Regions from separate parts of the Micromonospora sp. C81 genome, predicted to be linked through region 1. Evidence: riboswitches for the same ligand, from Rfam matches in the RefSeq annotation. Region 1 holds a riboswitch; each other region holds the start of a gene.
What was found. A riboswitch is a leader RNA that binds a small molecule or an ion and turns the genes downstream of it on or off. The one in region 1 is predicted to bind cyclic di-AMP.
Positions count from the first base shown of each region.

Region 1 (7,841 bases):
TACAAGCACGTCAGCCACGACTGGGCCGACCCGCTCGAGGTCGTGCACATGAAGGGCGAGGGCACCTTCGAGTACGAGGCGCTGCTGTTCCTGCCCAGCCACGCCCCGCTCGACCTGTTCTCCCCGCAGGGCCGCCGCGGCGTCCAGCTCTACGTCAAGCGCGTCTTCATCATGGACGACTGCGAGGCGCTGGTCCCGACCTACCTGCGCTTCGTCAAGGGCGTGGTCGACGCGCACGACCTGTCGCTGAACATCTCCCGCGAGATCCTCCAGCAGGACCGGCAGATCCAGATCGTCCGCCGTCGCCTGGTGAAGAAGATCCTCGCCACGGTCAAGGACCTCAAGGCCAACCACGCCGAGAGGTACCGCACCTTCTGGACCGAGTTCGGCGCGGTGGTCAAGGAAGGGCTGATCGACGACACCGACAACCGCGACACCCTGCTGGACCTCCTGTCGGTCGCCTCCACCCACGACCCCGCCGAGCCCACCGACCTGGCTGGCTACGTCTCACGGATGAAGGACGGCCAGAGCGACATCTGGTACGCCACCGGCGAGTCCCGGGCCGCCATCGAGAACTCGCCGCACCTGGAGGCGTTCCGGGCCAAGGGCCACGAGGTGCTGCTGCTCACCGACCAGGTCGACGAGGTGTGGGTCGAGCGGGTCGGCGCGTACGACGGTCGGCCGCTGCGGTCCATCGCCAAGGGCGAGATCGACCTGGACACCGACGAGGAGAAGCAGCAGGCCGAGGCCGAGCGCGAGCAGCAGCGGCAGGAGTTCGCCGCCCTGCTCGACTGGCTGGGCACCACCCTGACCGACAGCGTCCGGGAGGTGCGTCTGTCGTCGCGGCTGACCACCTCGCCGGCCTGCGTCGTCGGCGACGCCCACGACCTCACGCCGACCCTGGAGAAGATGTACCGGGCGATGGGGCACGAGCTTCCCCCGACCAAGCGGATCCTGGAGATCAACCCCGGTCACCCGCTGGTGTCCGGGCTGCGCAAGGCCCACGAGCAGGGCAGCGACCAGGCGGCTCTGACCGAGACCGCCGAGCTGCTCTACGGCCTGGCGGTGCTCGCCGAGGGCGGTGAGCTGACCGACCCGGCCCGCTTCACCCGGACGCTCGCCGACCGGCTGGCGCGCACCCTGTAGCTGGCGTACCCCGTCAAGCGGCGGGCTTCCCGGGTCACCGGGTGGCCCGCCGCCGGCGGTGGCCGGCTACCAGCGGTTCCAGTGGGCGAACCCGTCCGCGTCGGCCCGCGGACCGGGCTTGAAGTCGGTGCCCAGGGTGTACGCCACCGGCGTGAGCGCCACCTGCACGACGGTGTCGTAGGGGATGCCGAGCAGGTCTGCCATCTCCCTTTCGTAGCTGAGATGGCTCGTGGTCCACGCGGTGCCGAGCCCGCGTTCCCGAGCGGCCAGCATGAAGCTCCAGAACGCCGGGATGACCGAACCCCAGGCCCCGGCCTGCCCGCGCACGCTGGCCAGCTCGGCGCGGGACTCGACCCGCAGGCAGGGGATGAGCAGCAGCGGCACCTCGTGCAGGTGGTCCGCCAGGTGTTGCAGGCTGCCGGCGATCCGGCCCCACTGCTCGGAGGCGAAGTCCATCCGGCTGAAGGCCGGCCCGGTGCCGCCCGACGCGGGTGGCGGTGCCATCAGCCCGAGTCGCCACAGTCGGGCGACGGCGGCCCGGGTCTGCGGATCCTCGACGAAGATGAAGTCCCAGCGTTGCCTGTTGCGGCCGCTGGGGGCCTGAAGCGCGATGCGCAGGCAGTCCTCGATCACGTCACGGGGGACCGGGCGTCCCAGGTCGAGACGCTTGCGGACGGCGCGGGTCGTGCTCAGGACCTCGTCGGCGGACAGGCCCAGTGTGCGCGGCCCGCTCTGCCCGGCCGGGTTGGTGTCGCTCATGCGGGAACTCCCACTCGTTCGGTCAGGTCGAGGTTGGCGATGACCGCGGGAAGGAGCCCGGGAAACCGGTCATTGATCTCGTCCGCACGCAGTTCGTGTCTGCGGAAGCTGCCGTTGGGCGTGACGCGGAGGACGCCGGCTGCCCGCAGCACCTTCAGGTGATGTGACAGCGTGGACATGCTCACCTCGGACAACGCGTCGAACTTCCCGCAGACGACCCCACCGGCCTGCGCCAACTGTCGTACGACACTCAGGCGCACCGGGTCGGCGAGGGCGCCGAGCACGGTGGCGAGGTCGACCGAGGCGAGATCGGGATGATGCAGGGCTCTCATGGACGCCATGCTAGCTTTGATTTCGTGATTTCGAAAATCGTCCAAATGATGAGCGGAGCACGGTCATGCCGGTCGACACAGTGATCTTCAGCGGGGAGGGCCCGCACGCCGATCCCTGGCACCCGTTGTCCGAGACCAGCGCGGCGATCGCCAAGCTCGTCGGCGAGGCGGGCCCGGTGGCGATCGTGACCACCGTCGACCAACTCGCGGCCGCACTCGACGGCGCCCGCCTCCTGGTGGTGAACGCCAGCGCCGACCGCACGGCCCCGATCCCGCAGGACGAGGAGTTCGGCCGCGTCCTCGACGCCTTCCTGGCCCGTGGCGGCAGCCTGCTCGCCACGCACAGCGCGACGATCGCGTTTCCCCAGCTCGCGACCTGGCGGTCCACGGTCGGCGCCGCCTGGGACCACGGTCGGACCTTCCACCCGCCGATCGGAACCAGCCTCATCCGACGCACCGACATCGAGCACCCGATCACTACCGGTCTCGTGGACTTCGAGGTGCACGACGAGCGCTACACCGACCTGGAGTTGCTCGACGGCGTCGACGTCGAGACTCTCTACGTCCACGACGAGGGTGGCGACACCCACCCGCTCGTCTGGGCGCGCACGGCCGGGAGCAGCCGGATCGTCTACAACGCACTCGGTCACGACGCCCGGTCGTACGAGTCGCCGGGACACGTCGAGCTGCTGCGGCGCATCGTGCTCTGGCTCCGTCACCGCATCTGATCCGCAACGGTCCACGGTGGTCACTGCACATTGACCACCCACCCGCAACCGCTACGGGTGACGCCCCGCGTACCCCGGTGAAGAACTTCACAGGGGTTGGGCGATCGTCACCGACCGTGCCTAACGTCGGTCGGGTTCGCCACTGCGGACACCACGGCCGGCAACGCCAAATCCTGCCCCCGGTCGGTGGAACCCAGTCACCCGGGCAGGAGCGGGGGACCCAAACGTTCCTCGGTGCACGTCACCTCGGGGTGAAGCCGCCATCGTGCGGCCGGGCTCCTCGGCCCGAACCCGACAGCTCACCTCGCCGGCGTGGAGGAAGTTCACATGACGTCTGTCTACACGCCCCGTCACCGACGGGTCACCACCCGCCGTCTCGCCGTCGGCACCCTGGCCGTCGGTGCGGTCACCGGTGCTGTCGCCCTCTTCGGCCCGGCCGCCCCCGCGCAGGCCGCGGTCAACTGGGACGCGATCGCCAAGTGCGAGTCCGGCGGTAACTGGAAGATCAACACCGGCAACGGCTACTACGGTGGCCTGCAGTTCTCCCAGAGCACCTGGGCCGGCTACGGTGGCAAGAAGTACGCCGCCCGTGCCGACCTGGCCAGCCGCGGCGAGCAGATCGCCATCGCCGAGAAGGTGCTCGACGGGCAGGGCATCGGCGCGTGGCCGACCTGCGGCAAGAAGGGCGGCTCGTCCGGCGGCTCCGCCACAAAGCCGTCGACGAAGTCCACCGCGAAGCCATCGACGAAGTCCACGCAGAAGCCCACCGCGAAGTCCACGGCGAAGCCCACCGAGCAGCAGGAGCGGCCCTCGCGGCGGGAGCAGCCGGCGACCCGCAACCACGAGCGCACCGCGCCGACCACGGGCGGCCAGACGTACCTGGTCAAGCCGGGCGACACCCTGTCGGAGATCGCCGACAGCCACCGGGTGACCGGCGGTTGGCAGGCGCTCTACGAGCACAACCGGCAGCTGATCGGGGCCGACCCGGGCCTGATCTTCCCGGGTCAGCGGCTCAGCCTCTGACGGTCTTCCCGGGTCAGCGGCTCAGCCTCTGACGGATGACACACGAACGCTCGGCCGGGTCACCGGCCGAGCGTTCGTACGTGTGGTGCGATCAGCCCGAGCGCCCGTACCCCGGGGGAAGCCGTCACGCCGCGGAGGCGGATGCCTTCGACCCTCGGTGCGACGTGACCGGGCCGGCGTTCCAGCCCCAGCGGGGCGCCGGTGCGCTGCCCTCTCCGGACCAGCCCGTGCCGCCCTCCTCGTTGTCGCCGCCGTCGGTGGTCATCTCGACCGGGGCGGGTGTGCTGCGGGCCAGTCGCATCGACTGCTCCGCGCCGGCGCGGGCCGCGCACGGCCAGGACTGCCCGGCGCACTGAAGGTTGCGGCACTGACCCTCGTCGTCCGGCTCGTGGGCGCTCAGCACGTCGATCGCCAGTTGCCAGAGCAGCGGGTCGGTTACGTCGTGCGGCCGCTCGGCAGTGCGACTCGGCCGGTTGCTGGTGTCGTCGTCGGACATTGTGGGTCCCCCCTTGTCAGGCTGTACCCCACAAGGGTCACCCGTCAGCCGCCGGTTAAACCGCCGACCTGCTGTGATGTGTCTCCGGTCGCAGCGGTCGCCGGGACGCCGCACGCAGATCGGTCAATCCGGCAGCAGCGGCATCTCGACGCCCGGCTCCCGGCCGAGCAGGACCGCTCGGGTCAGCGCCGTTGAGCCGAACCGGTCACGGACCGCGTCCACCGCGGCGTCCAACTCAGCGCCCGGATCGCGGTGAAACGGCAGCTCCGGTTGCACGGGGTTGTCGTCCAGGTTGCCCACTGAGACACCGATCAGTGTGACACCACGACGATCGATCTCGGTCAGCGCGGCTCGCAGCAACGCGCGCGCGGCGGCGAGCAGCGGCGTCGTGTCGGCCGTCGCCTTGCCGATGGTGTGCGAGCGGGTCGCCCGGGTGTAGTCGCCGAAGCGCAGCCGCAACACCACGGTGCGACCGGACCGCCCCGCCGCCCGCATGCGGCGGCTGACCCGGTCGACGAGGCCGGCGAGGATGGCATCCAGCTCCGCCGGGGCATGCGGCGTGCGGCTCAGCGCATGCTGCGCGCCCATCGAGCCGCGCCGCCGGCTGACCTGCACAGAGCGAGGATCGCGGTTGTGCGCCAGGGCGTGCAGGTGCCTGCCGGCGCCCGACCCGAGCAGCGACACCAGGGCGGCCTCACCGAGCCGGGCCACCTCACCGACCGTACGGATCCGGCGTTCCCGCAGCTTCGCTGAGGTGACCGGGCCGACGCCCCACAACCGCTCGACCGGCAGTGGGTGCAGGAACGCCAACTCGGCGTCCGGTGCGACCACCAGCAGACCGTCCGGCTTCGCCACCCCGCTGGCCACCTTCGCCAGGAACTTCGTGCGGGCCACACCCACCGTGATCGGCAGGTGGACCCGTTCACGAACCTCCCGGCGCAGCCGCTCGGCGATCTCGGCCGGCGACCCGACCAGCCGCCACAGGCCACCGACGTCCAGGAACGCCTCGTCGATGGAGAGCCCCTCGACCAGTGGCGTGGTCTGCCGGAAGATCTCGAAGACCGCCCGGCTCGCCGCCGTGTACGCCGACATCCGGGGCGGCACCACGATCGCGTCCGGACAGAGGCGGCGCGCCTGCTGACCACCCATCGCGCTGCGTACGCCTCGCGCCTTCGCCTCGTAACTGGCCGCGAGGACCACGCCGCCGCCGACGATCACCGGCCGCCCCCGCAGGCGCGGGTCGTCACGCTGCTCGACCGACGCGTAGAAGGCGTCCAGGTCGGCGTGCAGGATGCTGGCGCCGGGCGACACGTACACATGTTCGCATGGCAGGTGGCCATCTCTGCAATGAGCTGGGCGAACGCCCGATCAGTCGAGGCAGAACTCGTTGCCCTCCGGGTCGGCCATGACGAGGTGACCGGCACCCAGTGGGGGAGCGGGCTCGTGGCGACTGAGTCGGGTGGCGCCGTATGCGGCGAGTCGTTCCGCCTCCGCCTCCAGCGCCGCCATCCGCTCGTCACCCGTGAGCCCGGGAGCGGCCCGCACATCGAGGTGTACGCGATTCTTCACCCGCTTGGGCTCGGGCACCCGCTGGAAGAACAGGCGCGGTCGCACACCCTCGGGGTCGACCACCGCTGAGGCGTCGTTGCGGTTCTCCGGCGGGACCCCCATCGCGTCCAGCGCCTGCTCCCACGACTCGAAGTCTCCGGGCGGTCCCTGCAACTGGTAGCCGAGGGCCTCGGCCCAGAACTCGGCCAACCCGGCGGGGTCGGCGCAGTCGAACGTGATCTGGACGTCGCGGGCCATGTCAGCTCCCTGTCTCGTGATCTGGTCGGTCATGATCCCAGCCTCTCGTGAATAGCGGACAGGGTCGTTCCGCGATCCGTGCGACGATCGGCGTGTGACCGTCGAGGCAACGACCGAGCGGGTGCTGCGGTTGCTGGCGCTGCTCCAACGGCGACCATCCTGGACAGCCGCCGACCTCGCCGCCGAGCTGGGCGTCACCGACCGCTGCGTCCGCCGCGACGTGCAGCGACTGCGCACACTCGGCTATCCCGTGCAGGCGGTGTCGGGCGTCGGCGGTGGCTACCAGCTCGGCGCGGGCACCCGGCTGCCGCCGTTGCTCCTCGACGACGAGGAGGCCATCGCGACGGCGGTCTCCCTGCGCCTCGCCTCGGGCGGCACGATCGCCGGAGCGGGCGAGGCGGCCCTGCGGGCGCTCGCGAAGCTCGACCAGGTGATGCCGTCGCGGCTGCGTGCCGAGGTGCGGGCGGTGCACGGCGCCACGGAGACGCTCCTGGGCCCGGTGGCCGAGATCGACGCGGAGCTGCTGGTGACCCTGGCGCGGGCCTGTCGCGACGCGGTGCGGGTCCGCTTCACCTACCCCGGCCGCGACGGTGGGGACCGCGAACGGACTGTGGAACCGATCCGGATGGTCACCACAGGTCGCCGCTGGTATCTGATGGCCTGGGACGTCGACCGCGACGACTGGCGTACGTTCCGGCTCGACCGGATGGGCGCGGCGACCGCGACGACCTGGCGCTTCCGAGCGCGCGAGCATCCGGATCCCGTCGCGTACGTGCAGCGATCGGTGACCGAGGCGCCGTACCGGTATCTCGCCCGCGTGCGGGTGCACGCCCAGCCGGACCGGGTGCGGGCGTTGGTGCCACCGCAGGTCGGGCGGGTCGAGGACGACTGCGACGGATGGTGCGTGCTGGTCGTCGGCGGCGAGAGCCTGGACTGGCTCGCCGCGCATCTGGCACGCCTCGATCACGAGATGGAGGTGCTGGAGCCTCCCGAGTTGCGCGAGGCCGTCGGCCGCCTCGCCCGTCGCCTCGCCGTGCTGGCGGGTGGGCCATCGGAACCGGGCGGGTAGTGGCGCAGGGCGTAGTGCCGTAGCGACACCGGGCTGCCGTCCGGGGCGGTCCATGGTGCCGTGCTCGTCCCGACGCGCCGCCAGCCGGTGCGCTCGTAGAGCGCGGCGGCCGCGGCACCACCGGCGGCCAGCTCCAGCACCAGGTCCGTACCGCGTCTGCTCGCCCACTGCCGGGCCCGGTCCAGCAGCGCGCTGCCCAGCGCCAACCCTCGGGCGGACGGCACCACGAAGAGGCGAGCCACCTCGGCTGTCGGCCGGGCCGGCGGCCCGCCCGCCGGGTCGGGGATCCGATGCACCGCGACATGCCCCACGACGGCCCCGTCGGCGTCGACCGCCACCCAGGCGCGCGCCGGGTGCGGCTCGCGCAGCCAGCGGTGCGGGTCGGCGGGCCAGTTCAGGGGGTACCTGTCGACCCGGTGAACCTCGGCGAGCCCCGCGACGCAGCCGTCCAGGTCGGTGGCGCGCCGCCGGCGGATCCGCGG
Region 1 covers NZ_JAGPXS010000007.1:195,872-203,712, forward strand. The annotation lists gene htpG (molecular chaperone HtpG) at 1-1,146, shown strand, start outside; gene KBX46_RS14595 (nitroreductase family protein) at 1,213-1,905, opposite strand; gene KBX46_RS14600 (helix-turn-helix transcriptional regulator) at 1,902-2,237, opposite strand; gene KBX46_RS14605 (ThuA domain-containing protein) at 2,303-2,965, shown strand; cyclic di-AMP (ydaO/yuaA leader) riboswitch at 3,120-3,292, shown strand; gene KBX46_RS14610 (transglycosylase family protein) at 3,293-3,988, shown strand; gene KBX46_RS14615 (hypothetical protein) at 4,113-4,484, opposite strand; gene dinB (DNA polymerase IV) at 4,608-5,795, opposite strand; gene KBX46_RS14625 (VOC family protein) at 5,853-6,290, opposite strand; gene KBX46_RS14630 (YafY family protein) at 6,385-7,359, shown strand; gene KBX46_RS14635 (GNAT family N-acetyltransferase) at 7,254-7,841, opposite strand, start outside.

Region 2 (7,841 bases), on a different contig from region 1:
CTGCCGGTGTTGCCGGAGCAGGCCGGCACGGTGTCGCTGCGAGGCGGGATGTCCGCGGCCGAGCTGGTGCCGTTGGAGGCGGGGGAGACCGTCGTCGGCCTGGCCCCCCTGGGTGGGCAGGCGGAGGGCTCGCCGGGGCTGGCGCTGGGCACCCGGCAGGGCGTGGTGAAGATCTGCGCTCCGGAGTGGCCGGTGCGCTCCGACGAGTTCGAGGTGATCGGTCTGCGCGACGGTGACGAGGTGGTCGGGGCGACCTGGCTGACCGATGGCACCGAATCGCTCACGTTCGTCACGTCGGAGGCGTCGCTGTTGCGCTTCCCCGCCGGGCTGGTTCGTCCGCAGGGCCTCAAGGGCGGCGGGATGGCCGGCATCAACCTGCCGGCCGGTGCGCGGGTGACGTTCTTCGGCGCGGTCCGCACCGACGACCCGGGGCACGGCGAGCCGATGGTGGTCACCTCCACCGGGGCGACGGTCAAGGTGACGCCGTTCAAGTCGTACCCCGCGAAGGGCCGGGCGACCGGCGGCGTGCGCGCGCACCGCTTCCTCAAGGGTGAGACGGACGTGGCGGTTGCCTGGGTGGGCCCGCGCCCGGTCGGCGCGACCGGCACCGGCGATCCGGTGGAGCTGCCGGCGGCGGACCCCCGCCGCGACGGCAGTGGCTTCGCGGTGATGCTCGGCCCAACGGTGGTAGGCCACCTCATCGAACGCGACTGACCCCCCAAACCCGCCGCCCCCCGGGGCGTGCGGGGTGTCCCGACCTCAAGATCCGCGCAACTTCGGGGGAGTTGCTGCCTCCGACATCCCGCAGGCAGCGCTTTCCCTGAAGTTGCGCGGATCTTGGCGTCTGAACGCGGTCCGTGCGCGGGGTATGGTGAGGGTTCTTGTTGTCGGTGATGGCCTGGGTGCGCCGCCAAGCACCTCTCACATGATCTTTCTTCTGTCCGGCGGAGTCGCCGGCGCGGCGTGAGCGCCGCCATCCGGGTCCGGCCAAGGCGTGAGCTGCGTGCCGCCCGCCGACCCCGCCAGCATCGCTGCTGGGGTCATCTGATCGCCGCCCCGCTCTGGCCGCTGCACGGCGCGAACCTGGGCACCCTGCTGCGCACCTGTGACGCGGTCGGTGCCTGCCTAGCCGTGCCGCCGTTCCGGTGGGTGGACGAGGCTCTGGCCCGGGGCAACACCCTGCGCCGGCCGGGCTGCGTCCACCGGGTCGGCAGCCCGCTGCGGTGGCTGGCCGCCGAACGGGCCGCCGGCACCCGGATTCTCGGGGTGGAGCTGGCCGACGAGGCCGTCAGACTCGGTGACCTGCCCGCCGCTCGGGGGCGCACCGTGGTGCTGCTCGGGCACGAGTCGACCGGCATCCCGCCCGAGGCACTCGACCACCTGGACGCGGCCGTGGAGATTCCCATGGTCGGGCACGGCCAGAGCCTGAACGTCGCCGTCGCCGGGTCGCTGGTCCTCTACAGACTCGCCGGCCTGCTGTAGGGCAGGCCGGGGCGGCGCCGACGAGGTCAGGCGACGTTGACGGGGCGGAACTGCACGCTGACCCGGGGGCCGACGGGGCGGGCGGTCTTCGGGATGGCATGTTCCCAGGTGCGTTGGCAGGAGCCGCCCATCACGATCAGGTCGCCGTGGCCCACCGGGAAGCGCAGGCTGTCGCCGCCGCCGCCACGTGGGCGCAGCAGCAGAGGGCGGGGTGCTCCGAAGGAGACGATCGCGACGATGGTGTCGGTGTGTGCTGACCGGCCGATGGTGTCGCCGTGCCAGGCGACGCTGTCCCGTCCGGAACGGTAGAGGCACATGCCTGCGGTGACGAAGGGCTCGCCCAGCTCGGGCGCGTAGTGCCGGGTCAGCTCCGCCCGTGCCGTGGTGAGCACGGGGTGGGGGAGTTGCCGGTCGCCGCCATACCAGCAGAGCAGGCGGGGCACGTCGACCTCGGTGTCGTACATGGTGCGCCGCTCGGCACGCCAGGGCACCTCGGTGAGCAGGGTGTCGAGGACGGCGTCGGAGCCGCGCACCCAGCCCGGGAGGTGGTCGACCCAGGCGCCCCGGCTGAGCTGGTGTCGTCGGATCTGACCGGGCAGCGCCCCCAGGGCCGGCTCGGCGTCGGCGAGGTCGAGCATCGACGGCTGGTAGGCGGCCTGCATCATGCGGCCACCCTAGCAGTCCTTTCGTACACCCGTGCTATTCCTGTGCCACGCGGATCCCTCAAGATCGTGCTCGATCCCAGATCATCCGGCCGGTCCCGCCCACCACCTCGCTACCGAAGCTGATCACCGAAGCTGACTTGGTGGTCAGCGCCGCAGGCACGTCCACCTGGGAACTCCGCTGCCTCGGCGCACACGCCCACGGATGGTCCGGTCCGCCACCAGGGCAGCCTGTGCCTACCCATTCCGCGTTGGCCGGGGTGGAACGCGTCCGATTCACCCGGGAGTGCCCCGGGTAGGGTGCCCCGGGTACGGCCCCTTCTGGGCCGTCGCGGGCGTCGCCGTCGCGCCGTCCGACGTCGTACCGAGGAGGACACGCACGTGCTGGTGACCTTGCCGAGCGTCGGGATCCCAGCATGACGAGCGCCGCCGCGGCGACGGCTGCCCGGCCCACCCCCGCGCCGGCCCGGCTGCCCTCGCTGACCGGGCTGCGCTGGATCGCCGCGTTGCTGGTCTTCGGATTCCACGCGGGCACCATGCGGATCATCGCCGAGCCGGACTACAAGGCCGTGGTCGACGCGCTGTTCACCCTCGGCCTGTCCGGGGTGCAGTTCTTCTTCATCCTGAGCGGTTTCGTGCTGGTCTGGTCGGCCCGCGTAGGCGACTCCCGGCGCACCTTCTGGCGGCGACGGGTCGCCAAGATCTATCCGAATCACCTGGTGCTGTGGGGGGCGGCGCTGCTGGTCGCCTGGTGGTTCGCCGACCCGGTCCTGCCGGCGGTCGCGCTGGAGAACCTGCTGTTGTTGCAGGCCTGGGATCCCCGACCGGGCTGGTTCTACAGCATCAACACCGTGAGCTGGTCGCTCTCCTGCGAGTTCTTCTTCTACCTCTGTCTGCCGTTGGCGCTGCCGCTGCTGCGCCGGGCCCGGCCGAAGCTGCTCTGGGTGCTGATCGTCGCGCTACCTCTGCTGATCCTCGCGCTCTGGCCGGCCCAGCACCTGGTGCCGGAGGCGAGCCGCTGGTGGTTCACGCAGATCTTCCCGCCCGTACGGTCGCTGGAGTTCTGGATGGGCGCGGTGGCGGCCGAGCTGATGCGCCGTGGCCTCTGGCGGGGCCCGGGGCTGACCGCAGCCAGCGTGATCTTCCTGGCCACCTGGGTGGCAGCGGCAGAATGGATTCGCGCCGAGCTGTGGACCACGCTGCTCGCGGTGGCGTATCTGCTGGTGATCACTGCCGCCGCGGACGCGGACGTCCGAGGTAAGCGTTCCCCATGGCGGTCCCGACCGGTGGTCTGGCTCGGCGAGGTCTCCTTCGCCTTCTACCTGGTGCACGTGCTGGTGATGACGAGCGTGCTGCGCTGGAGCGGTGACTGGGGGACGGGCTTCCAGGGCTGGCGTGGCCCCGTCGCGGTGCTCGGCTTCCTACTGGTGAACCTGGTCCTCGCCGGGCTGCTGCACCGCTTCGTCGAGACCCCGATGATGCGCCGGCTCGCTCCACGCCGCCCGGCCCGCCAGGTGGCCGTCCCTCAGCAACGCACCGCCAGTATTGAAGTCAACGGCCGCGAAGACCGCACCGCCGATGCCGTCGGGACCCAGGCCCAGGCCGGCGAAGCTGCCGTCGGCGACGTCGAGCAGGCCAGCAGTCGATCGACGTACGTCGACTCGCGCTGAGGCGTCCGCACTGGTCAGCGCGGTCGGCGCGGTCGGCGCGGCGTACGCCGACACGCCCGTGGTCGATGCGCCCGGCCCGGCGTGACGGTAGCGTGGGGGCGTGCTTCCGGTCGCGTTCACCTGTCCCCTGTGGTGGGTGGCGCGCTGGGCGACACGGGTGCTGACCAGCCTCGCCGTCGTCGCGGCCCTGGCGCTTGGCGCAGGCCCGGCCTCGGCCGCCGCGCCAACGCCGACCGCCGCGCCAACGCCGACCGTGCACGCGGCCCCGGCGGTCGCTGAGGGAGCCGCCGAGAAGGCCTTCCCGGTCTGCTCAGTCGACTCGCACCCGGCCGTGGTGGCCGGAGTGCCGCTGGTGTGCGCGGCCAGGTCTGAACGGCTGCCCCTCGTGGACGGTCCGAGGAGCTGGGCGCCCCGGGCTCCACCCGGGCGCTGATCCACCGGGACGAGCGTCCCGTCGCCGCGCCCTGTCGATCCACCCGTCCCGCACCTCGCCGATCCGTGGCCCACCGTGGCCCGGTGGCCGGTGGGGCTCCCACCGCATTGTTCTCTCCCCGAGGTGCCGACCATGGAGACCGTCGTCTTCTACCAGTTCGTGACCGAGGTGCCGCAGGCCGCCGCCATCTGGTCAGCCCTGTTCCTGCTGGCACTGGGCGTACTCGTCGTGCTGGCCGCCCGCCCCGAGCGGGACCGGCCAACGGACGACCCGGCCCCGGCGGCGCCCACCGCCCGGGAGTTGGCTGAGGCCGAGGCCGTCGACCTGCGCCGGTACGCCGAGGAAGTGGCCGTCGCCGCGGCCGGCGCGGGGCAGAACGCCCGGCGGCGACGGGCTTCCTGGCTGACCGCTCAGGAGGAGATGGAGCGGGCCTGGGGCGGGTACGACGAGGCGGACGCGGCCGCGCGTCGCTTCGCGGGGGCCGGGGCGCTGCCCACCCCGCATACCCCCCGCACCCCCGCCGAGTACGCCTCCCGGGAGCGCTACCTGCATCGCGCGGCGGCGGCGGCGCACTGGCGGGGCGACCTGACCATGGCGCAGTTCGGCGACGTGTTCGGGCACCGGCACGGTTGGGATCCCCGGCGGCACCCGGTCGAGCAGGAGGTGCTGCTGAGCCGGGCGATCCGGGACGCGAGGCTGGCCGACTACCAGGCCGCAGCCACCCGGGAGCGGGCCGCCTGGCGGGACGCGGAACTGGCCGCCGAGTCGGCCCGCACTCTCGCCGAGGAGGCGTACGCGGCAGCGGCCCGGCTGCGGCCGAACCCGGTACCCGCCCGCCGGGCGGCTACCCGGGCGTTCCGTCCCGCCCTCGTGGCACGTTGGCGCCCGGCTCGCGCGGGTTGAGCCCGATCCGTTATGTGAGCCCGGTCATGTCAATGGCGAATCGGGCGTCGGGCACGATTGGCTCGATTGTCCCCGTGATTGTGGCCGCATAATCGGCGACCTGTCCGGTTGTCGCCCGTTGGCGTCACCGTAACCGCTTGTCCCATCGAGTCACGTCATCGGCAATACGCGCAGAAATTGTCGCGCCGATTGGGGTTTACGCAGCTGAACCCGGCTTGGCAGGGTGAGAGCCGGCCAGTACTGTCGTCCCGTCCGGTGCGGTAACCGATCGCAAGAGGCGACGCCGCGCCGACCCGCTCAATCGTGATCTACGAACCGGGGACCCATCAGTAAGTCCGGGGTGAATCCGCGAGCCACGGCCCGCGGTAGGGCGATCTTCCCGCCCGAATCCGTCAGCTAACCCGGTAGGCGGTGTCGGAAGGAGTTCCATCCTCGTGCATCACCTTTCCACCCCTCGGTTGTTCCTTCGCCTCCACGGCGTAGCGGTGCCCCCGCTCATTCGTCCAGTGACGGTGAGCTGACCCCCCGGGTCATCGCCTAACCGCCCGGCCACGCCGGGCGTTCCCCTGAGCGGTTCACCATCCGCGGACCATCGTCCGCGCGCTGGCGCCTGCCCGGATGCCGGTCCGGCCCCGGTGTGCCGCTCTCCCCCCGATCCGTGGAGGACCCCGTGAAGCACACCCTGAAGCGTCAGCTCCGCCGCCTCACCACCGAGCGTCCGTACCAGATCGTTGTCGCCTCCGCCGCGGCCCTCGCCATCGCCACCACCACCGGCGCCCTGGTCACCAGCGCCGACGACGCCCCGGCCAGTCAGCACACCGCGACCACTGTCGCCGAGATGCGCAGCGACACCGCTGCCTCCCGCAGCGAGGCGCGCGACGCGTCCCCCTCGGCCAGCACCGCACCGACCACCGCCGCCCCCGCGCCGGCCACCAGTGCCGCGTCGCCCGCAGCCAAGGCCAGCAGCAACCCGGACCTGACCCGTAAGCCGGAGCGGCCGAAGCCGCCGGCGACCAAGGTGCTCGACTACGACTACCAGGCGCAGAACACGTACTACAACTGCGGCCCGGCTGCCACCCGCAACGCTCTCAGCGCCGCCGGAATCGACCGCACCCAGAACGAGCTCGGCGCCGAGCTGGGCACCACCGAGATGGGCACCAACTCGGCCCTGGACACCACCCGGGTGCTCAACGCCGAGGTGAAGGGCTCCCCGTACCGGACCCGGATGTTCGCCGGCACGCCCAGCCCGGCCCAGATGGACCAGCTCCAGGCCGACGTGGTCAAGGCCATCACCGACGGTCGCGGTGTGGTGGCCAACGTCGTCGGCGACGCCACCGACACCAACGGCGGCTGGCACTCCTACGGCGGCGGGCACTACATCGCCGTGGTGGGTTACAAGGACAACGGCCGGACCGTGCGAATCGCCGACTCGGCCAACGCGGCCGACCCGTCGTACTGGATCACCACGATCGACCTGGCCAACTGGATCGCCAGCCGGGGCTACTCCGCCTGACCCAGGCACGTTGACCGCTTCGGGCGCCGTCCCCCACAAGGGGCCGGCGCCCGCGGCGTCTTCACCGAGCGGTCAGGCCTGCGCCGCATCGACGACCCTCGTACCCGTTCGCGAACCGTGGGAGACTGCGGCCGTGGTGGATGAATCAGGTGGCCGGGCAGGCCGTGGGCCGATCCTGTTGCTGCTGCACGGGATGGGGGCGACCGGGGACGTCTGGTTGCCCTCGGCCCCACTGCTGAAGCAGCACTGGCCCGGGCGGTGGCTGGCACCGGACCTTGCCGGTCACGGCTGGTCGGCCCCGCTGCCGTCGTACTCCTTTGATGGGTTCGCCGAGCGGATCGCCCACGGCCTGGTCGCCGGCGACCGGATCGTCGTGCTCGGGCACTCGCTGGGCGGGGTGGTCGGCCTGGCGTTGGCCGCCCGCGCCGCCGGGATGCCGGTGGACGCGGTGGTCGGGCTGGGCATCAAGGCGGTCTGGTCACCCGACGAGCTGACCCGCGCGGCCGAGCTCGCCGCGCGCCCGGTGAGCTGGTTCGCCAGCCGCACCGAGGCGGCCCGCCGCTACCTGCGCGTCTCCGGGTTGGTCGGCCTGGTCCCGCCGGATCATCCGGTGGTGGACGCCGGGTTGCGTCAGGTCGACGGCCGGTGGCGCCTCGCCATGGACCCGACAGCCTTCGGCGTCGGCGAGCCAGACCTGGTCCCGTTGCTGGCGGCGACCGACGTGCCGGTGGTGCTGGCCCGTGGCGAGCACGACCCGATGGTCACCGACGAGCAGCTAAGGGCGTACGGCGTACCGGTCGTCACGCTGCCCGGTCTCGGCCACAACGCACACGTGGAGGACCCGGCTGCCGTGCTGGCGCTGCTCGACCCGTACCGACGGGGGTGAGCTGGATGAAGCGGACGCGGTGGCTGGTCACCTGGCTCCGAGCATCCGGCGGACCCGGCCGGCGACGGCCTGCTTGACCCGCACGCGCAGTGACCGCGCGTGGAGGGTATTGACCTCTGTCTGGAGCGTCCGGGTTTCGTCCCGCAGCCACTGGATGCGCGTCAGCAACTCCTCGGGAGAGTAGGCGGAGACCGGCCGGACCGCAGGTGGGTAGACGGTCTGGCGGACCTGCTCGTCGAAGCGGGTGGCGCTGTCTCCATCGGCGAACGAGAGGCCGAGGTCGTGCTTGGCG
Region 2 covers NZ_JAGPXS010000012.1:98,104-105,944, forward strand. The annotation lists gene KBX46_RS20235 (DNA topoisomerase (ATP-hydrolyzing)) at 1-714, shown strand, start outside; gene KBX46_RS20240 (TrmH family RNA methyltransferase) at 964-1,482, shown strand; gene KBX46_RS20245 (alpha-ketoglutarate-dependent dioxygenase AlkB) at 1,509-2,144, opposite strand; partial or broken gene KBX46_RS32580 (spore coat protein) at 2,225-2,338, shown strand; gene KBX46_RS20250 (acyltransferase) at 2,561-3,814, shown strand; gene KBX46_RS20255 (hypothetical protein) at 3,915-4,247, shown strand; gene KBX46_RS20260 (hypothetical protein) at 4,380-5,150, shown strand; cyclic di-AMP (ydaO/yuaA leader) riboswitch at 5,435-5,576, shown strand; gene KBX46_RS20265 (C39 family peptidase) at 5,809-6,663, shown strand; gene KBX46_RS20270 (alpha/beta fold hydrolase) at 6,797-7,549, shown strand; gene KBX46_RS20275 (polysaccharide pyruvyl transferase family protein) at 7,577-7,841, opposite strand, start outside.
Region 2: another riboswitch for cyclic di-AMP. It lies ahead of KBX46_RS20265 (C39 family peptidase); the one in region 1 lies ahead of KBX46_RS14610 (transglycosylase family protein).

Region 3 (7,841 bases), on a different contig from region 1:
CCGGTTGACCAGGTCAGATGCGTCGAGACGAGGTGCGGGGATGAGTCATTCCGGAACGCCCGGCGGACAGCCGGGCCCGCAGCGGACCACCGACCGCGCCCCGGCGCTGAGCGAGCCGGCCCGCGCGTACGCCGAGTTGGTCGCCGGCAACCGGCGCTTCGTCGGCGGCGCCCCCCGCCACCCCAACCAGGACGCCGGGCATCGGGCCGCAGTGGCCGACGGGCAGCACCCGTTCGCGGTGATCGTCGGCTGCTCCGACTCCCGCCTGGCCGCTGAGATCATCTTCGACCGCGGGCTGGGCGACCTGTTCGTGGTCCGCACGGCCGGCCACACCGCCGGCCCCGAGGTGCTCGGCAGCGTGGAGTACGCGGTGACAGTGCTGGGCACCCCGCTGGTGGTGGTGCTCGGGCACGACTCGTGCGGTGCGGTGCAGGCGGCCCGGGAGGTCGCCACGACCGGCACCCAACCTCAGGGGCACCTGCGGGCGGTGGTCGACGCGGTGCTGCCCAGCCTGCGCCGGGCCGAGACCGAGGGTGTGCAGGACATCGACGGCATCGTCGACATCCACATCGCACAGACCGTCGAGACGCTGCTCGGGCAGTCGCCGGTGCTGGCCGACGAGGTGGCGCAGGGGCGGTGCGCGGTGGTCGGTGTGTCGTACCGGCTCGCCGCCGGAGCGGTCCGCCCGGTGGCCGCCGTGCCGGCCGGCTTCGCGACGCTCGGCGAGGAGGCCGGGCCCCTCGACCCGGCCGCGCCCGCCGCCGCCTGACGCGACGAGGGCCGCTCCGCGCGACGCGGAACGGCCCTCGGCGAGGGTTCAGCGGGTCAGAGCAGCGACATGTGGACGTGGTCGGTGTGGTTCGACGGCCCGCTGTACGAACTCCAGCCAGTCGCCGGGAACCAGATCTGCCGGTTCCAGATCACGTAGTAGATGCCCAGCCGGTCGGCGTTACGGATGAGGAAGGCGGCGACGTTGTTGCCGTACCTCCGGGTGTCATCGTTGTGCCACGGGGCGAAGCCGCTCTTCTGCAGCGACCAGTCGCAGGCACGGCCCTTCGGGTGCTCCCACGGCCCACCGGATCGGTAGCAGCCGACGAACCGGTTGTAGCCGGCCGCCTTGACCTCCTTGTACGCGTGCAGCGTGCGGGGCGTGACGCAACCGGACGTGGTCGGGTCATTCTCGCTGCACGACTGCGGCTTCCAGTCACCGTCGGCGGTGCGACCCGGCCCGATCTTGGCCACCTTCGAGGTGGCGTCCACCAGGCCGCCGGTGAAGCCCTTGCCGCCAACGAGGGAGAGCGCCTTGTCCGCCTCGCTCTTCCGCCTCGCCATCAGGGCGGTCTGCTTCTGCTGCTCGCGGACCTCCGCGTCGAGGGCCAGCTTGGCCTGCTCGGCGCGGGCCTTCACCGTGTTGACCTCGGCGAGCTTCTTCTCATTGACCATGTTCATCTCGTCGAGCACCGCGGCGCGCTGGACGAAGGCGTCGGGAGCCTTGCTCTCCAGCAGCATCGCGAGCGCGCCGATCCGGCCGGTCCGGTACGACTGGGCGGCGATCAGCCCGACCTGTGGGGTCAACGCGTCCAGGTCGGCCTTGGCCCGGTCGACCTCCAGGGCCAGCTCCAACTGCCGCTTCTTGGATTTGTCCAGTTGGGACTTGGCGGCGGAGTAGTCGCGGTTGGCCTGCTCGATGACGTCGGTGAGCAGCTGCGGCTCGCCGTCCTCCTCGTGCCCGGACGGTGTGGGGGTCGTCGGGGCGGCGTGGGCCGGGAGGGGCCCGGCGAGCACGGTCAATGCGGCGATCACGGCCACCACGGGTGTCAACCAGCGGCGTAGGGGTGCCGTCACAATGTTCCCTTCCGTCGACCGCCGACCGGGTTAGCTGACGGGTTCGGGGCGGAAGTGGCCCCTACCGCTGACGCGGATTCACCCCACGTACCTGGGTCCCCGATTCGCCGGTTGGCGATTGGGCGGTGGCACCGCAGGCGCCGCTTCGCGCCTTCATCGGTAACCGGCAGCGAGGTTACCCGAGAGTCGGCCGTGTGAGCTACGCCTGGATGCCGACCAAAAGCGTCATTTCGCCATAGCGTTGAGTGACCAGTGACGTGGTTCTCAGGGTGGACGCCCGATCTGGTCACGCTGAGGAGTGTCACCATGCCGTATCCGTGCTCCTGTTCGGCTCCGGCCACCCGTCGGTGGCGGTGGATGGGGGTGGGGTCCGCGTCGGTTCCGGCTCGTCGGAGCGACCCGCTCGCGGAGAGATGAGTGCGGCCAGTGCCTCCGCCCGGTCCGGCTGAGGTCGCGGGGCGGAAGCGTCGGTGGACGGTGTGGCGTCCGTGCGCCCGGCCGCGGTCACCACTGCGGCCAGCCCGGTGGTCAGTGGCACGGCGGCGATCAGGCCGAGGGTCGCGACCGCGCTGCGGACGATCTCCTGCGCGAGGAACTCGCTGGTGAGGATCTGCCCGATCGGCCGCGCGTCGGCGGTGAGCAGGAGCAGCAGGGGCAGCGACGCGCCCGCGTACGCCAGCACGATGGTGTTGACAGTGGAGGCGATGTGCGCGCGGCCGACCCGGGTCGCGGCCCGGTAGAGCTGCAACCGGGTCAGGCCGGGGTTGGCGTGCGCCAACTCGGTGACGGTGGCCGCCTGGGTGACCGTCACGTCGTCGAGCACCCCGAGCGAGCCGATGATGATCCCGGCGAGCAGCAGACCGTGCAGGTCCACGTCGCCCTGGAACATCGACAGCGTGGTGGCGTCCTCGCTGCCGAAGCCGGTGAGGTGGGTTGCCGCCGTCGCGATGGTGGCGAGCACGCCGGTCAGCACCAGGCTGCCCAGGGTGCCGAGGACCGCGACCGAGGTCTGTGCGGTGACCCCGTGCGTCAGGTACAGCACCACGAACATGATCAGGGCGGCACCCACCACCGCCACCAGCAGGGGTGACTTGCCGGCGCCGATGCCCGGCAGCACGAAGGTGAGCAGGATGGCGAAGCTGGCCGCCAACCCGGCGAGCGCGGCCAGGCCCCGCCACCTACCGAACGCGACGATCGCCGCGGCGAAGACCACCGCCAACCACAGCATCGGGGTGCCACGCTGGTGCTCGGAGATGTTCCAGTTGCTGGTGCTGGGATCGGTGGGATCGGTCAGCTCGACCAGGATGACCTCGTCGCCGACCGCGACCCGGGGTGCGCCCGGCCCGTCGGGCACCGGTGTCTGCACCTGCTGGCCGGCGGACGGCCCATCGTCCACCCGGACGTCGACAGTGCCGCACTGCCCGCCGCCGACGCGTGGTGTGCCCTCCGGGCTCGACGGTGTCGGCGGGCATGGTTCGGTCACCACCCGGGTCACCGTGCCGGGGAAGCGCGGCACATCCGCCCCGCCGTCGGTCTCCGGTGCCCCACCGCGCGGCCAGAGCAGCAGTGCTGCGAGCACGGTGGCGACGAAGAGGGGCACCACCGTCATGATGAGGATCCGCCGGACCCGGGGCGGGGCGGACGGAGCGGGGCGGGTGTGGTCGGAACCCAAGGCGAGACTCCCAACGATCCGGTGCGGGGTACGTGTCAGTGGGCCGGTCGGTTCATCCGCACTGCGGAATCGCGGCGGGAGACGCGGCGGATCGCTGACCGACGACCATCCGATCACGGATGGTCAGTGCCCGGCCCGGGCGGCCAGGAGCGACGCCACCGGGTGGCGGCGCCGTTGCCCGTTCGTGCAGCGGCATGCGGGGGGTCATCGTGGGGAATGCTAACCAGCCCGGCTTGGGGACGCAGGTCGTGACGGAGTGTCGCCGCCGAACCGCTCGCGTGCCGGTCCCCGGCCAGGCATGTTGGAGACATGCCCGCTCAATCACCGCCCGATCCCGGCCATGAGCGGCACGCCACCCCGGCCACGCCCCCGCAGCAAGCGGGGCACGACAACCACGCCGGGCACGACAACCACGCCGGGCACGACAAGCACGCCGGGCACGACAAGCACGACAAGCACGCCGGGCACGATCCGGCGATGTTCCGTCGTCGCTTCTGGGTCTGCCTGGCGCTCACCATCCCGGTGGTCCTGGCCAGCCACCTGGTCTGGGACCAGCTGGGTCTGAGCTGGGACGTTCCCGGCCGCTCCTGGGTGGGTCCGGTGCTCGGCTCGGCGGTGTTCTGGTGGGGCGGCTGGCCGTTCCTGGTCGGTGCGGTCCGGGAGGTGCGGGACCGGGCGCCCGGGATGATGCTGCTGGTCGCGATGGCGATCACCGTGGCGTACACCGCGTCCCTGGCGACCAGCGTGGGCGTCTTCGACCTGGACTTCTGGTGGGAGTTGGCCGCGCTGGTCACCATCATGCTGCTCGGGCACTGGCAGGAGATGAAGGCCATCGGGCAGGCCCGGGGAGCGCTCGTGGCGCTGGCCGCGCTGCTACCGGACGAGGCCGAGCGGGTGGCGGCGGATGGCCGGGTCGAGGCGGTGCCGGTGACCGGTCTGCGGGTCGGTGACGTGGTGCTGGTCCGCCCGGGCGGGCGGGTGCCGGCCGACGGGCGGATCATCGATGGCGGCGCCGAGCTGGATGAATCGATGATCACCGGGGAGTCGCGGCCGGTCGCCCGGTCGACGGGTGATCGGGTGGTGGCCGGCACCGTCGCCACCGACTCGGCGATCCGGGTCGGTGTGGAGGCGCTGGGTGAGCAGACCGCACTCGCCGGCATCCAGCGCATGGTCGCGCAGGCCCAGGCTTCCGGTGGGCGGACCCAACTGCTGGCCGACCGTTTCGCCGCGGCGCTGTTCTACGTGGCCACCGGCACCGCCGTGCTGACCGTGCTGGTCTGGACCGCGCTCGGTCAGCCCGACGAGGCGGTGGTGCGTGCGGTCACCGTCCTGGTGATCGCCTGCCCGCACGCGCTGGGTCTGGCCATCCCCCTGGTCGTCGCGCTCTCCACCGCGTTGGCCGCGCGGTCCGGAATCCTGGTCAAGGACCGGTTGGCGTTGGAGCGGATGCGGACGGTCGGCGCGGTTCTCTTCGACAAGACCGGCACGCTGACCCGGGGCGAGCACGCGGTCACCGACGTGGTGACGGTGCCGGGCATCGGGCGGGACGAGGTGCTGCGGATCGCGGCGGGTGTCGAGTCGGACAGTGAACATCCGTTGGCCCGGGCGATCGTGGCAGCGGCCGGACACGCAGGCCCGGCCCCGGCCGCCGGGTTCCGCTCGCTGCCGGGCCGCGGTGTGCAGGCGACGATCGACGGTACGGAGTACGCGGTGGGCGGGCCGGCGCTGCTGCGGGAACTGGGCCTGTCGCTCCCGACGGAGCTGGTGACGGCGAACGAGCGGTGGTCGGCGCGGGGTGCGGCGGTGCTGCATCTGGTGCGGCTGCCGGACGCCGTGCTCGGCGCGTTCGCGTTGACCGACGAGGTGCGTCCGGAGGCCCGGCGGGCCGTCGACGAGCTGCGTGCCGAGGGCGTCCGAACCATCGCCATGATCACGGGTGACGCCCGACCGGTCGCCGAGGCGGTCGCGGCCGAGGTCGGTTTCCGGCCCGGTGTCGACGAGGTCTTCGCCGAGGTGCTGCCGGGGGAGAAGGACGACCGGGTGGCGGAGCTCCAGCGGCGAGGGTTGATCGTGGCGATGGTCGGTGACGGGGTGAACGACGCTCCGGCGTTGGCCCGAGCGGACGTCGGTATCGCGATCGGCGCGGGCACCGATGTGGCGATCGAGTCCGCCGGGGTGGTGCTGGCGTCCTCGGACCCGCGCGGGGTGGCTGCCGTGGTCCGGTTGTCCCGGGGCTCGTACCGGAAGATGCGACAGAACCTGGCCTGGGCGGCGGGCTACAACGTGGTGGCGCTGCCGCTGGCGGCGGGTGTGCTGGCCTGGGCCGGCGTGGCGTTGAGCCCGGCGGTGGCAGCGGTGCTGATGTCCGCGTCCACCATCGTGGTGGCGCTCAACGCGCAGTTGCTGCGCCGCGTCCGTCTCGACCCGGCGCCGGGCTGAGGGGCGTCAGCCGCGCTTCATCAGCCGGCCGACCGCCGCCATCATCTCGGTGGCCATCTCGTCGGCCCGGCCCTCGGCCGCCCCCTCGTGCATGCAGTGCCGGGCATGCCCGTCGAGCAGCCCCAGCGCCACCTTGTCGAGTGCGGCCTGGATGGCAGAGATCTGAGTGAGCACATCGATGCAGTAGCGGTCGTCGTCGACCATCTTCTCGATGCCGCGGACCTGCCCCTCGACGCGGCGGAGCCGCGTGAGCAGTTGGTCCTTGCTGGCGGTGTACCCGCGGATCGGGGTGGGTGCGGTCATGCGAACCAGGATAGCGTACCCCTGGGGGGTATGGTACGGTCGTCTTCGGGTGGGATACCCCCACCGGGTACGGGTAATCCGTTCAGGGAGGCGTTCCAATGGTCAACACGACGTACCAGGTGCAGGGCATGACCTGTGGGCACTGCGTCAGCGCGGTGAGCGCCGAGGTCGGCGCGATCCCGGGCGTGCAGGACGTCCAGGTCGACCTCGCGGCCGGCCGGGTCACCGTCAGCAGCGACCAGCCCCTCGACCCGGCAGTTGTCCGGGCTGCCGTCGACGAGGCCGGCTACGACCTCGTCGACGCGTGATCGGAGGGCGGGCATGCGCACCGTGACGAGACTGGCCGGGTTCGCCGTGGGCCTCGCGGCGGTCTTCGGCACGACGTACGGGATCGGCCGGGTCGTCGACCGCGCCCCGGTGGTCGAGGGCCGGCACGACGGCGACGGCGCCCATGCGACGGGCGAGCACGACGAGACGACCGACCGGCTCCCCGGCGGCCTGCTCGTCTCCGACCGGGGCTACACCCTCGAACCGGTCGACGCCCCGGCGGACGAGTTCGCCTTCCGGATCGCCGGGCCGGACGGTCAACCGGTGACCCGGTACGACGTGGCGCACGACAAGCAGATGCACCTGATCGTGGCCCGGCGGGACCTCTCCGGCTTCCGTCACGTGCACCCCGAGCTGGCAGCGGACGGCACCTGGCGGGTCGACACCCCGCTGGCCGGTGCCGGGCTGTGGCGGGCGTTCGCCGACTTCACCCCGACCGGAGGCGAGGCGCTGACCCTCGGGGTGGACGTGACCGTCCCCGGTGAGCTGACCGAACGGCCGCTGCCCGCCCCCTCGACCAGCACCACCGTCGACGGCTACACCGTCACCCTGACCGGCTCGCTGCAGCCTGGCCGCACCTCACCGCTGACCCTGACGGTGAGTCGGGGCGGGCAGCCGGTCACCGACCTGGAGCCCTACCTGGGCGCGTACGGGCACCTGGTGGCCCTGCGCCGGGGTGACCTGGCATACCTGCACGTGCACCCGGACGGGACTCCCGGCGACGGGCGGACCCGGCCCGGCCCCGCGGTCACCTTCCTCGCCGAGGTGCCGTCGGCTGGCAGCTACCGGCTCTACCTCGACTTCCGGCACGGCGGGGCGGTGCACACCGCCGAGTTCACCGTCGTCGCCGGCACCCCAGCGGCCGGCACTCCAGCGGCCGACGCCCCACTCACCGGGGGCGACCCGAGCGGACCCGCACCGACCGGGGGCGCCGACCACGGCACCCCCGGGCACGGGCACAACTGACGGGACCAGACGATGACCACCACCAGCAGCAGACCACTGCCCGAGGCGCCGAACCGGATCGAGTTGGCGATCGGCGGGATGACGTGTGCAGCCTGCGCCGCCCGGATCGAGAAGAAGCTCAACCGGATGGACGGCGTGAGTGCCACAGTCAACTACGCCACGGAGAAGGCGACCGTCCGGTACGCCGACGCCGTCACGCCGGACGACCTGATCGAGACCGTGCAGAAGACCGGCTACACGGCCGCACTGCCCAGCGCGCCGACGGAAGAGCAGTCGGTGGACCCGCTGA
Region 3 covers NZ_JAGPXS010000005.1:107,693-115,533, reverse strand. The annotation lists gene KBX46_RS11415 (carbonic anhydrase) at 41-769, shown strand; gene KBX46_RS11410 (hypothetical protein) at 826-1,845, opposite strand; cyclic di-AMP (ydaO/yuaA leader) riboswitch at 1,850-1,980, opposite strand; gene KBX46_RS11405 (YibE/F family protein) at 2,147-3,517, opposite strand; gene KBX46_RS11400 (copper-translocating P-type ATPase) at 3,827-5,956, shown strand; gene KBX46_RS11395 (metal-sensitive transcriptional regulator) at 5,963-6,259, opposite strand; gene KBX46_RS11390 (heavy-metal-associated domain-containing protein) at 6,358-6,567, shown strand; gene KBX46_RS11385 (hypothetical protein) at 6,581-7,552, shown strand; gene KBX46_RS11380 (cation-translocating P-type ATPase) at 7,565-7,841, shown strand, end outside.
Region 3: another riboswitch for cyclic di-AMP. It lies ahead of KBX46_RS11410 (hypothetical protein); the one in region 1 lies ahead of KBX46_RS14610 (transglycosylase family protein).

Region 4 (7,841 bases), on a different contig from region 1:
GCACCACCGATGGCGGTGGGCCGAACGCGCCGTGCAGGGCGATCAGCGTGATGAAGCCCGGTGAGCCGCCAACCCCGTACGCCGGCACGCCCTCCAGGTCGGGCAGCGGGTGGTCGTTCACGACCACCCGTCCGTCCCGTTCCACGGCGCTCATCGCGGCGCTGGTGCCGCTCGCCTCCTCCAGCGGGGCGGCGACCACCACGTCCAGGCCCCGCTGCCGGGCAGCCCAGGCCAGTGCCTGGATGCCCGGCGCGGCGATCCCGTCGTCGTTCGTGATCAGCACCCGCAGGGTCATCGGTCGACCGCCCGGTCGGCCAGCTCGTCCGGGGTGGTCCGCTCCTGCTGCCGGCTGTCCGCAGGCACCAGTCGGACCCGTTCCACCAGGCCGGTGATCGAGTCCAGTCGTCCGGTGCCCAGGCCGTGCCGGGTGACGTTCAGCGCGCCGGCTGCGGCCCCGGTCCGGATGGCGGTCCGGATGTCCCCGCCGCCGGCCACGACGGCCGCCACCCCGGCGGTCATCGAGTCGCCCGCGCCGCGCGGGTCGGCGGCCTCCAACCGGGGCATCTCGACCTCGAACAGCTCCCCGTCGATGAGCGCGAGCGCCGGCTGGTCGGCCCGGCTCACCACCACCGTCTCGGCGCCCGCCGCGTGCAGCTCGTACATGGCCCGGGTCAGTTCCACGATGTCGTCGCTGCGGGCGCGGCCGTCGCGGATCAGCTCCTCGTGGCTCACCTTGAGGAAGAAGACGCCGCCCTCCAGCGCCGAGCCGAGGTGATCGCCGGAAAGGTCGACCACCACCCGACCGCCGTTGGCGCTGAGGTCGGCGGCGAAGCGTCGGTACAGGTCGGCAGGCACGAGCCACGGCTCGTTCGGCCCGCTGAGGATGCTCACCGCGGCCGACAGGCCCTCGCCGAGGGCCAGGTTGTACAGCTCGTCGAGTTCGTGTCGGCTCAACGGCTGACCGGGCACGTCGGCGATCTCCTGCCGGGAGCCGTCCCGGCGGTCGTGCACGTACCCGCCGCTGCCGGAATCACGGGCCACCGCCTTGAGGTCCACGCCCTCACTGACCAGCAACGGCTCCAGCACCTGGCCGATCTCGCCGCCGAGGGCGGCGCAGAGCACCACCTCGACACCGAGCGACATCACCATCCGGGCCTGCCAGACGCCCTGCCCGCCGGGGTGCAGGTGCAGTTCGGGGTGGTCGTTCGGCTGGTCGACGGTCACGGTCAGCTGTGGAGTGGGCGCGAAGACCATCACGTGCCCGCTCACCGGATCGTCGCCGTTCATGATGTCCGCCTCCAGCACGGTCGGGTGATTCCTCACTGAACGACCTTAATGCGCCAAACGGTGACTGGGCGTGTCATCGGGCCGGCCCGGGCCGGCCCTCGGACATTGCCAGCCAGACATCGGTACGGGACGATCGTGCGACCATCGACGGCGGGAGACGGTGTGCTCAGCAGCGATACCTTCAGCTACACCGTGCAGGCCCGGTGTTCGCCGGCCGAGGCGGCGGCGCTGCTCAGCGACCTGACCCGGCAGGGTGAGCTGCACCCGTTGATCGTCCGGGTCCGCCGACTGCCGCCCCGACCCGGTGCGCAGGCCAGCTACACGATCAACGACCGGCTGGCGGCCGGCCCCCTGCGCTTCCGGACCACCTACCACGCGGACGTGCTGATCAGCGAGGACGACGAGATCGTCATGGTGGCCCGCCAGTGGCCCGCCACCACCGTGCGTAACCACACCCGGCTGCGCCCCGAGCCGGACGGCCTGACCCGGATCGACGTCGACATCACCCTGACCGCGCCGACCCCGCTGTTCCGGTACGCGTTCCGTCAGGCCCGGGCCGCCCACCTCGCCCTGGCCACCCGCCTCGGCGCTGCCCTCGACCGCACCGGAGACCCGCCGCCCTCAGCCTGACCCGAGCGCGGCACGGCAGCGGGGTCACCGGTTGCGGGCGCGGCCCGCCAGGGCGGGCTGGGCGGCGGGACGCCGTCCCCACGGCTTGTACGTGGACAGCACCGTCGCGATGATCATCAGGCTGGTCGACACCGCGGGGGCGATCACCAGATCGGCGCGGTCCCGTGCGGGCAGGGCGGCGCCCACCGCTCCGGCATGCCGCAGATTCGGGGTGAGCAGGAACAGCACCAGCCCGACCATCACCGTGGTGAGCACCAGCTTGACCACCACCCACCGGTAGCGCAGCAGGCCCCACGGGGTGAGCAGCGAGCTGGCGACACCGATGAGCCAGACCAGGACGCTCAGCGGCGCGAACAGGACGGTGCCGACCAGCGCGCCGACCGGGTAGAGCACCGCCGGGTCAGCGCCCCGCTGCACGGCGATGCCGAGGGTGAGCAGCACCAGGTCGGCGCCGAGCCAGCCCAGCGAGGTGACCAGGTGCAGGGTGAGCAGCCCCTTGCGGGCGGTGGGTGGGATCCGAGGCATACCGCGATGCTGCCCGCCGACCGCCGCCGGGTCGTCCGACGAGCGACGACATCAGGGGTACGCCCGGCGACGTAGCCCGGTCGGACAGCGCTGCCCGGACGAACGTGATGCCTGTGAGTCATCTTGATGACTCACAGGCATCACACACTTTGGGGAACGGCCGGATCAGTAGACCGACAGGTGCACGTGGTTGGTGTGGTCGCTGGACGGGTCGCCACCCGCCCCGCTGTAGGACTTCCATCCGCTGCTGGGCAGCCAGATCTGCCTGTACCAGATCACGTACAGCACGGCGAGCCGGTCGGCGTTGCGGATGAAGTACGCGGCCAGGTTGTTGCCGTACGTCTTGTCGCCGCCGGTGGCGTCGCCGCCGAAGCCGCCCGTCTGGGCCGCGAAGTCGCAGGCCCGGCCCTTCGGGTGTTCGCCGGAGCCGCTGGGTCGGTGGCAGGAGACGTACCGGGTGAAGCCGGCCGCCTTGGCCTGGTTGAGGGCGTGCAAGGTGCGCGGGGTGATGCAGCCGCTGGCCGGCGTGGGGTCGTTGACGCTGCACGTCTCCGACGGCCAGGAGCCGTCGGAGTTGCGCGGCGCGGCCTTCGCGTTGGCGGCGGAGGTGCCCCGGTTGGAGTCGGTGTCGGCGGCGGGCTGCGGCTTGGGGGTGGTGGCCACCGTCAAGGCCCGTTCGGCCTGCTCCTTGCGCTTGGCCATCACCGCGACCTGCTTGCGCTGCTCGTTGATCTCACCGTTCAGGGCGACCTGGGTGCGGTTGGCCTGGTCCTTGCTGCTGAGCAGGTCGCGCAGCACCCGGTCCTCGTTGGCGGCCACCGCGTCCAGTGCGGCTGCCCGGTCCATGAAGCCTTCCGGGCTGTCGCTGTTGAGCAGCGCCGACATCGCGCTGAGCCGGCCGGTGCGGTACGCGACGCCGGCGATCTCGCCGACCTTGCCGCTGCGTTGGTTGAGCTCGACCTCGATGGTCTTCAGTTGGGTGGTGAGCTGCTGCTGCCGCTGCACCGAGGCGGCCAGGGCGCGCTTCGCGTCCAGGTAGCCCTTGCTGGCCGCCTCGAGTTGGGCTCGCAGCGCGGGGGTGCCACCCTCCTCGTCGGAGTCGGGGGCGGCGGCCCGCAGGCCGGTCGGTGGAGCGGCCGAGGCGGTGCCGGCCGGGAGCGCGACGCCGAGGGCGAACATCGCGACGATCAGGGCCGCCAGTCGGGCGGCGGGTGGTCGTGCTGGTGCCACTGTGCATGTCCTTCCGTCAGCCGCCGACCGGGTTAGCTGACGGGTTCGGGACGGAAGATCCCTACCGCTGACGCGGATGCACCCCAGGTACGTGGTTCCCCGGTTCGCCCTCGCGGGCGATTAGGCGGCGACCACCACCGGCGCCGGGAGGGCGCCGCCTGGTGGAGGCCGGGACCGAGCCTACCGGTGCCGGTGGGGTGGCTGCAGCCAATGTGACGGACGGTGCGTGCGTCGTCACGAGAGGCTGCTGTCACCACTCGATCGAGCCACACGCTCCCGAGGCGGCACCCGGCTCGATCTGCAACGTCGCGTGCTCGATCCGGAAGTCGTCGTGCAGGGCCGTACGCGCGGCGGTGAGCACCGCGCCGACCTCCGCCCCGGGTGCCATGGTCAGGTGTGCGGAGGCCACGTCCATGCCGGAGGTGAGCGTCCAGACGTGCAGGTCGTGCACCTCGACCACACCGGGGACCGCGGCCAGTCGGTCGTGCACGGCGGTCACCTGGAGGTGCTCCGGGGCGGCCTGCACCAGGATGCGGACGGCAGCCCGTGCCAGCCGCCAGGTGCGCGGGAGGATGAACACGCCGATGGCGACGGCGACCAGCGGGTCGGCCCACCACCAGTCGGTGACGGTGATGAGCAGTGCGGCGCCGATCACGCCGACCGAGCCGAGCAGGTCGCCGAGCACCTCCAGGTAGGCACCCTGAAGGTTGATGCTCTCCCGGGCTCCGGCGCGGAGCAGGGCGAAGGCGGCGATGTTGGCGAGCAGGCCGAGCACGGCCACCGCGAGCATCGGGCCGGCGATGACCTCGTGCGGGTCGCCGAAGCGGCGGATCGCCTCGATCACCACGTAGATCGCGACGCCGGAGAGCAGGACGGCGTTGGCCAGCGCGGCGAGCACCTCGAGTCGGTAGAGCCCGAAGGTGCGCTGCGGGTCGCCGGTGGCCCGCCGGGTCGCGGTGATCGCGGCGAGCGCCATCCCGATGCCGAGCACGTCGGTGAACATGTGCCCGGCGTCGGAGAGCAGGGCGAGCGAGCCGGTGTGCAGGGCGGCTACCGCCTCGACCACCATCAGGGTGGCGAGCAGCCCGAATGCCGCCCAGAGGCGGCCCCGGTGCTGGTGTGCGGCATTGGCGACGGACCCGTGGTGGTGGTCATGACCTGCGCCCACGAGAACCACCCTCCGCCGCCAGCCGGGACCCGGTCAAATGTATGTTCACATCGCTATGTATGCAAGTGTAGGGGCGGCAACTCTCGCCGGCGGCTCGCCAGCACGGATCAGCCGGTCGGGTCGATGGTGGTGAGGCGCTGCGTGGCCCGGGAGAGCGCCACGTACAGGGTGCGCACCCCGGCACCCGGATCCGCCCGGATCTCGCTCGGGGCGACCAGGACGACCCCGTCGTACTCCATGCCCTTGGCCTCCAGGCTGGTGACCACCTGGAGCCTCGGCGCGCCGAGTGCGGCGACCCAGCCGGCGACCTCGTCGCGGCGGGGGACCGGCGTGATCACGCCGACGGTGCCCTCCACCTCGGCCAGCAGGCCGGCGGCCGCCTCCACTGTCGCGGTCTCCAACCCGCTCGGGGGCACCACCAGCTCGACCGGGTCGACCCCGGTGGAGCGGACCGCGGTCGGCAGCGGCAGGTCAGGATAGAGCCGGCGGATCTCCGCCGCCGCCACCGCGAAGATCTCCGAGGAGTTGCGGTAGTTGGTGGTGAGCGTGAAATCGTGCCGCTTGCGCCGACCCAGCGCCTGGTCCCGGGCCCGGTCCAGCTCGTCGGGGTCGCCGGTCCACGCGGTCTGGGCGGGGTCGCCGACCACCGTCCAGGAGGCCAGACGGCCACGTCGACCGACCATCCGCCACTGCATCGGTGAGACGTCCTGCGCCTCGTCCACGACCACGTGCGCGTAGTCCCGGTAGTCCTCCGGGCGCTCGCGGGCCGCCGCGCGGGCGGCCCGTTGCCGCTCGCCGAGGGTGCTCAACTCGCGTACGCCGCCAGCCAGCTGGAACGGGTCGCGCCGGGCCTTGGCCGACTGCGCCGGCTTGCCGAGCAGGGAGTCCAGCTCGTCCAGCAGCGCGATGTCGGCGATGGTCAGCCCGGTCGTGTCCAGGTGCCGGTACGCGGCGCTGAGCAGCCGGATCTCCGCGGAGGAGAGGATCCCCCCGGCGTACCGGCGCAGCCGGTCCGGCTGCGCCAGCCAGCCCAGGACATGGCGAGGGTGCAGCCGGGGCCACCACGCCTTGAGGAACTCCCGGAACTCCGACCGCTCGGCGATCTCCGCCTCGAAGGTCCGCTGGTCCGGCAGTCGAATGCCCACCTCACGGGCCTGCGCCCAGAGCGCGGCGAACACCCCGTCGAAGCCGGCCCGGCGCACCTCGTTGCGGCGGGCACCCCGTTGCAACGCGCGGTCCCGGATCCGGTCCAGTGCCGTCCGGTCCAGCCGCAGCAGCGTGCCCCGGTAGAGCAGCCGCAGCTCACCCGGGCCGCCCGGCACCGCGTCGCGGGCAGCCCGCTCCAGCACCCGACGCATCCGCAGCGAGCCCTTCACCGCCGCCACCTCGGGCGGGTCGGTGCGGGTGGCGCTCATGCCCGGGAACAGGGTGCCCAGCGAGTGCAGGGTCGCGGTGTCCTCGCCCAGCGACGGCAGCACCGAGCCGATGTACTCCACGAAGACCGACGACGGGCCGACCACCAGGATGCCGCCGCCCGCGTACCGGCTGCGGTCGGAGTAGAGCAGGAAGGCGGCCCGGTGCAGGGCGACAGCGGTCTTACCGGTGCCGGGGCCGCCCGCGACGATCGTGACCCCGGAGCCGGGGGAGCGGATCGCCTCGTCCTGTTCCCGCTGGATGGTCGCCACGATGTCCCGCATGCCCCGGCCGGTGGCCTTGGACAGGGTGGCCAGCAGCGCACCGTCACCGACGACCGTCATGCCCTCCGGCGCGGCGTTCGGGTCGAGCAGGTCGTCCTCGATGCGGGTGACCCGCTCGGCGCGGGACTGGATCGTGCGGCGGCGCACCACGTCCAGCGGCTGCGCCGGGGTGGCCTGGTAGAAGGCGGCAGCGGCCGGTGCCCGCCAGTCGACGACCAGCGTGCGGGCGTCCTCGTCGCGGATGCCGAGGCGCCCGACGTGCAGCACCTGACTGTCGCGTAGGTCCAGCCGGCCGAAGACCAGCCCCTCGTGCTCGGCGTCCAGGGTGTGCCGCCGCTGCGCCGCGTGGAAGACCATCGCGTCGCGCTCGACCAGCGCCCCGTGCGTGCCCACCCGAGCCATCCGGTAGCCGTCACGCTCGGCGCGGACCGCCGACTGCCGTAGTTCGGCGAGTCGGGCGTACACCCGGTCGAGGTGGCGTTGCTCGACGGCGATCTCCTGCTCCAGGCCGGTCTGGTCGGTCAACGCACGCTCCTTCGAAGGTCGCCGGCAGGCGGCGGAAACCGCGCAAGCCAACCGCAGAAGGGTACGGCCCCCGGCCCGGCCCGCCGCGCCCGAGGTGCGGGAACGCGCTCAGACGCCCGTCCCGGCGGGCGTCACCCTGCGCTGCGGTGCGGCGAGCACCCGACGCAGTACGCCGGTGAGGGCGGCGTTGACCTCGTCCGGGCGCTCCATCATCAGCATGTGCCCGGCACCCGGGCAGACGGTCAGCTCGGTGGCCGGCAGCGCCGCCGCGATCGACTCGGCACAGGGCGGTGGGGTCAGTCGGTCCCGGTCGCCGACCAGGGCGGCGGCCGGCAGGTGGGCCAACGCGGCGAGGGTGTCCAGTCGGTGCTGGGTGCCGATGGAGGCGCGGAACCCGCCGATCGAGCGCAGCGAGGCACGAGCCACCGCGGAGGTCACCAGGCGGATGTCGGAGGGCTCGCAGTGGTCGCCGAAGAGCATCCACCGGATGCTCGGTTGCAGCGCGTTCAGCAGGGCCCGGGGCGCTCGCCACGACCCGCACCGGGCGAGCACTCCGGCTCCGGTCGTCTCGGCCAGCCGGATCAACCGGGCGATCCGCGGCGAGAGCCCGTAGACGGTGTGCGTGTGCCCCTCGGCGGTGGTCGAGACGAAGACCAGCCCGGCCGTACGGGCGGCGAAGTGCGTGGGGTGGCGGTGGGCGTACTCCATGATCGTCATGCCGCCCATCGAGTGCCCGACGAGGAGCACCGGCCCGGGAGGCGCCACCGCGTCGATCACCG
Region 4 covers NZ_JAGPXS010000021.1:2,135-9,975, forward strand. The annotation lists gene surE (5'/3'-nucleotidase SurE) at 1-295, opposite strand, end outside; gene KBX46_RS26980 (PfkB family carbohydrate kinase) at 292-1,254, opposite strand; gene KBX46_RS26985 (SRPBCC family protein) at 1,450-1,917, shown strand; gene KBX46_RS26990 (hypothetical protein) at 1,942-2,442, opposite strand; gene KBX46_RS26995 (coiled-coil domain-containing protein) at 2,608-3,672, opposite strand; cyclic di-AMP (ydaO/yuaA leader) riboswitch at 3,678-3,809, opposite strand; gene KBX46_RS27000 (cation diffusion facilitator family transporter) at 3,923-4,840, opposite strand; gene KBX46_RS27005 (AAA family ATPase) at 4,948-7,062, opposite strand; gene KBX46_RS27010 (alpha/beta fold hydrolase) at 7,171-7,841, opposite strand, start outside.
Region 4: another riboswitch for cyclic di-AMP. It lies ahead of KBX46_RS26995 (coiled-coil domain-containing protein); the one in region 1 lies ahead of KBX46_RS14610 (transglycosylase family protein).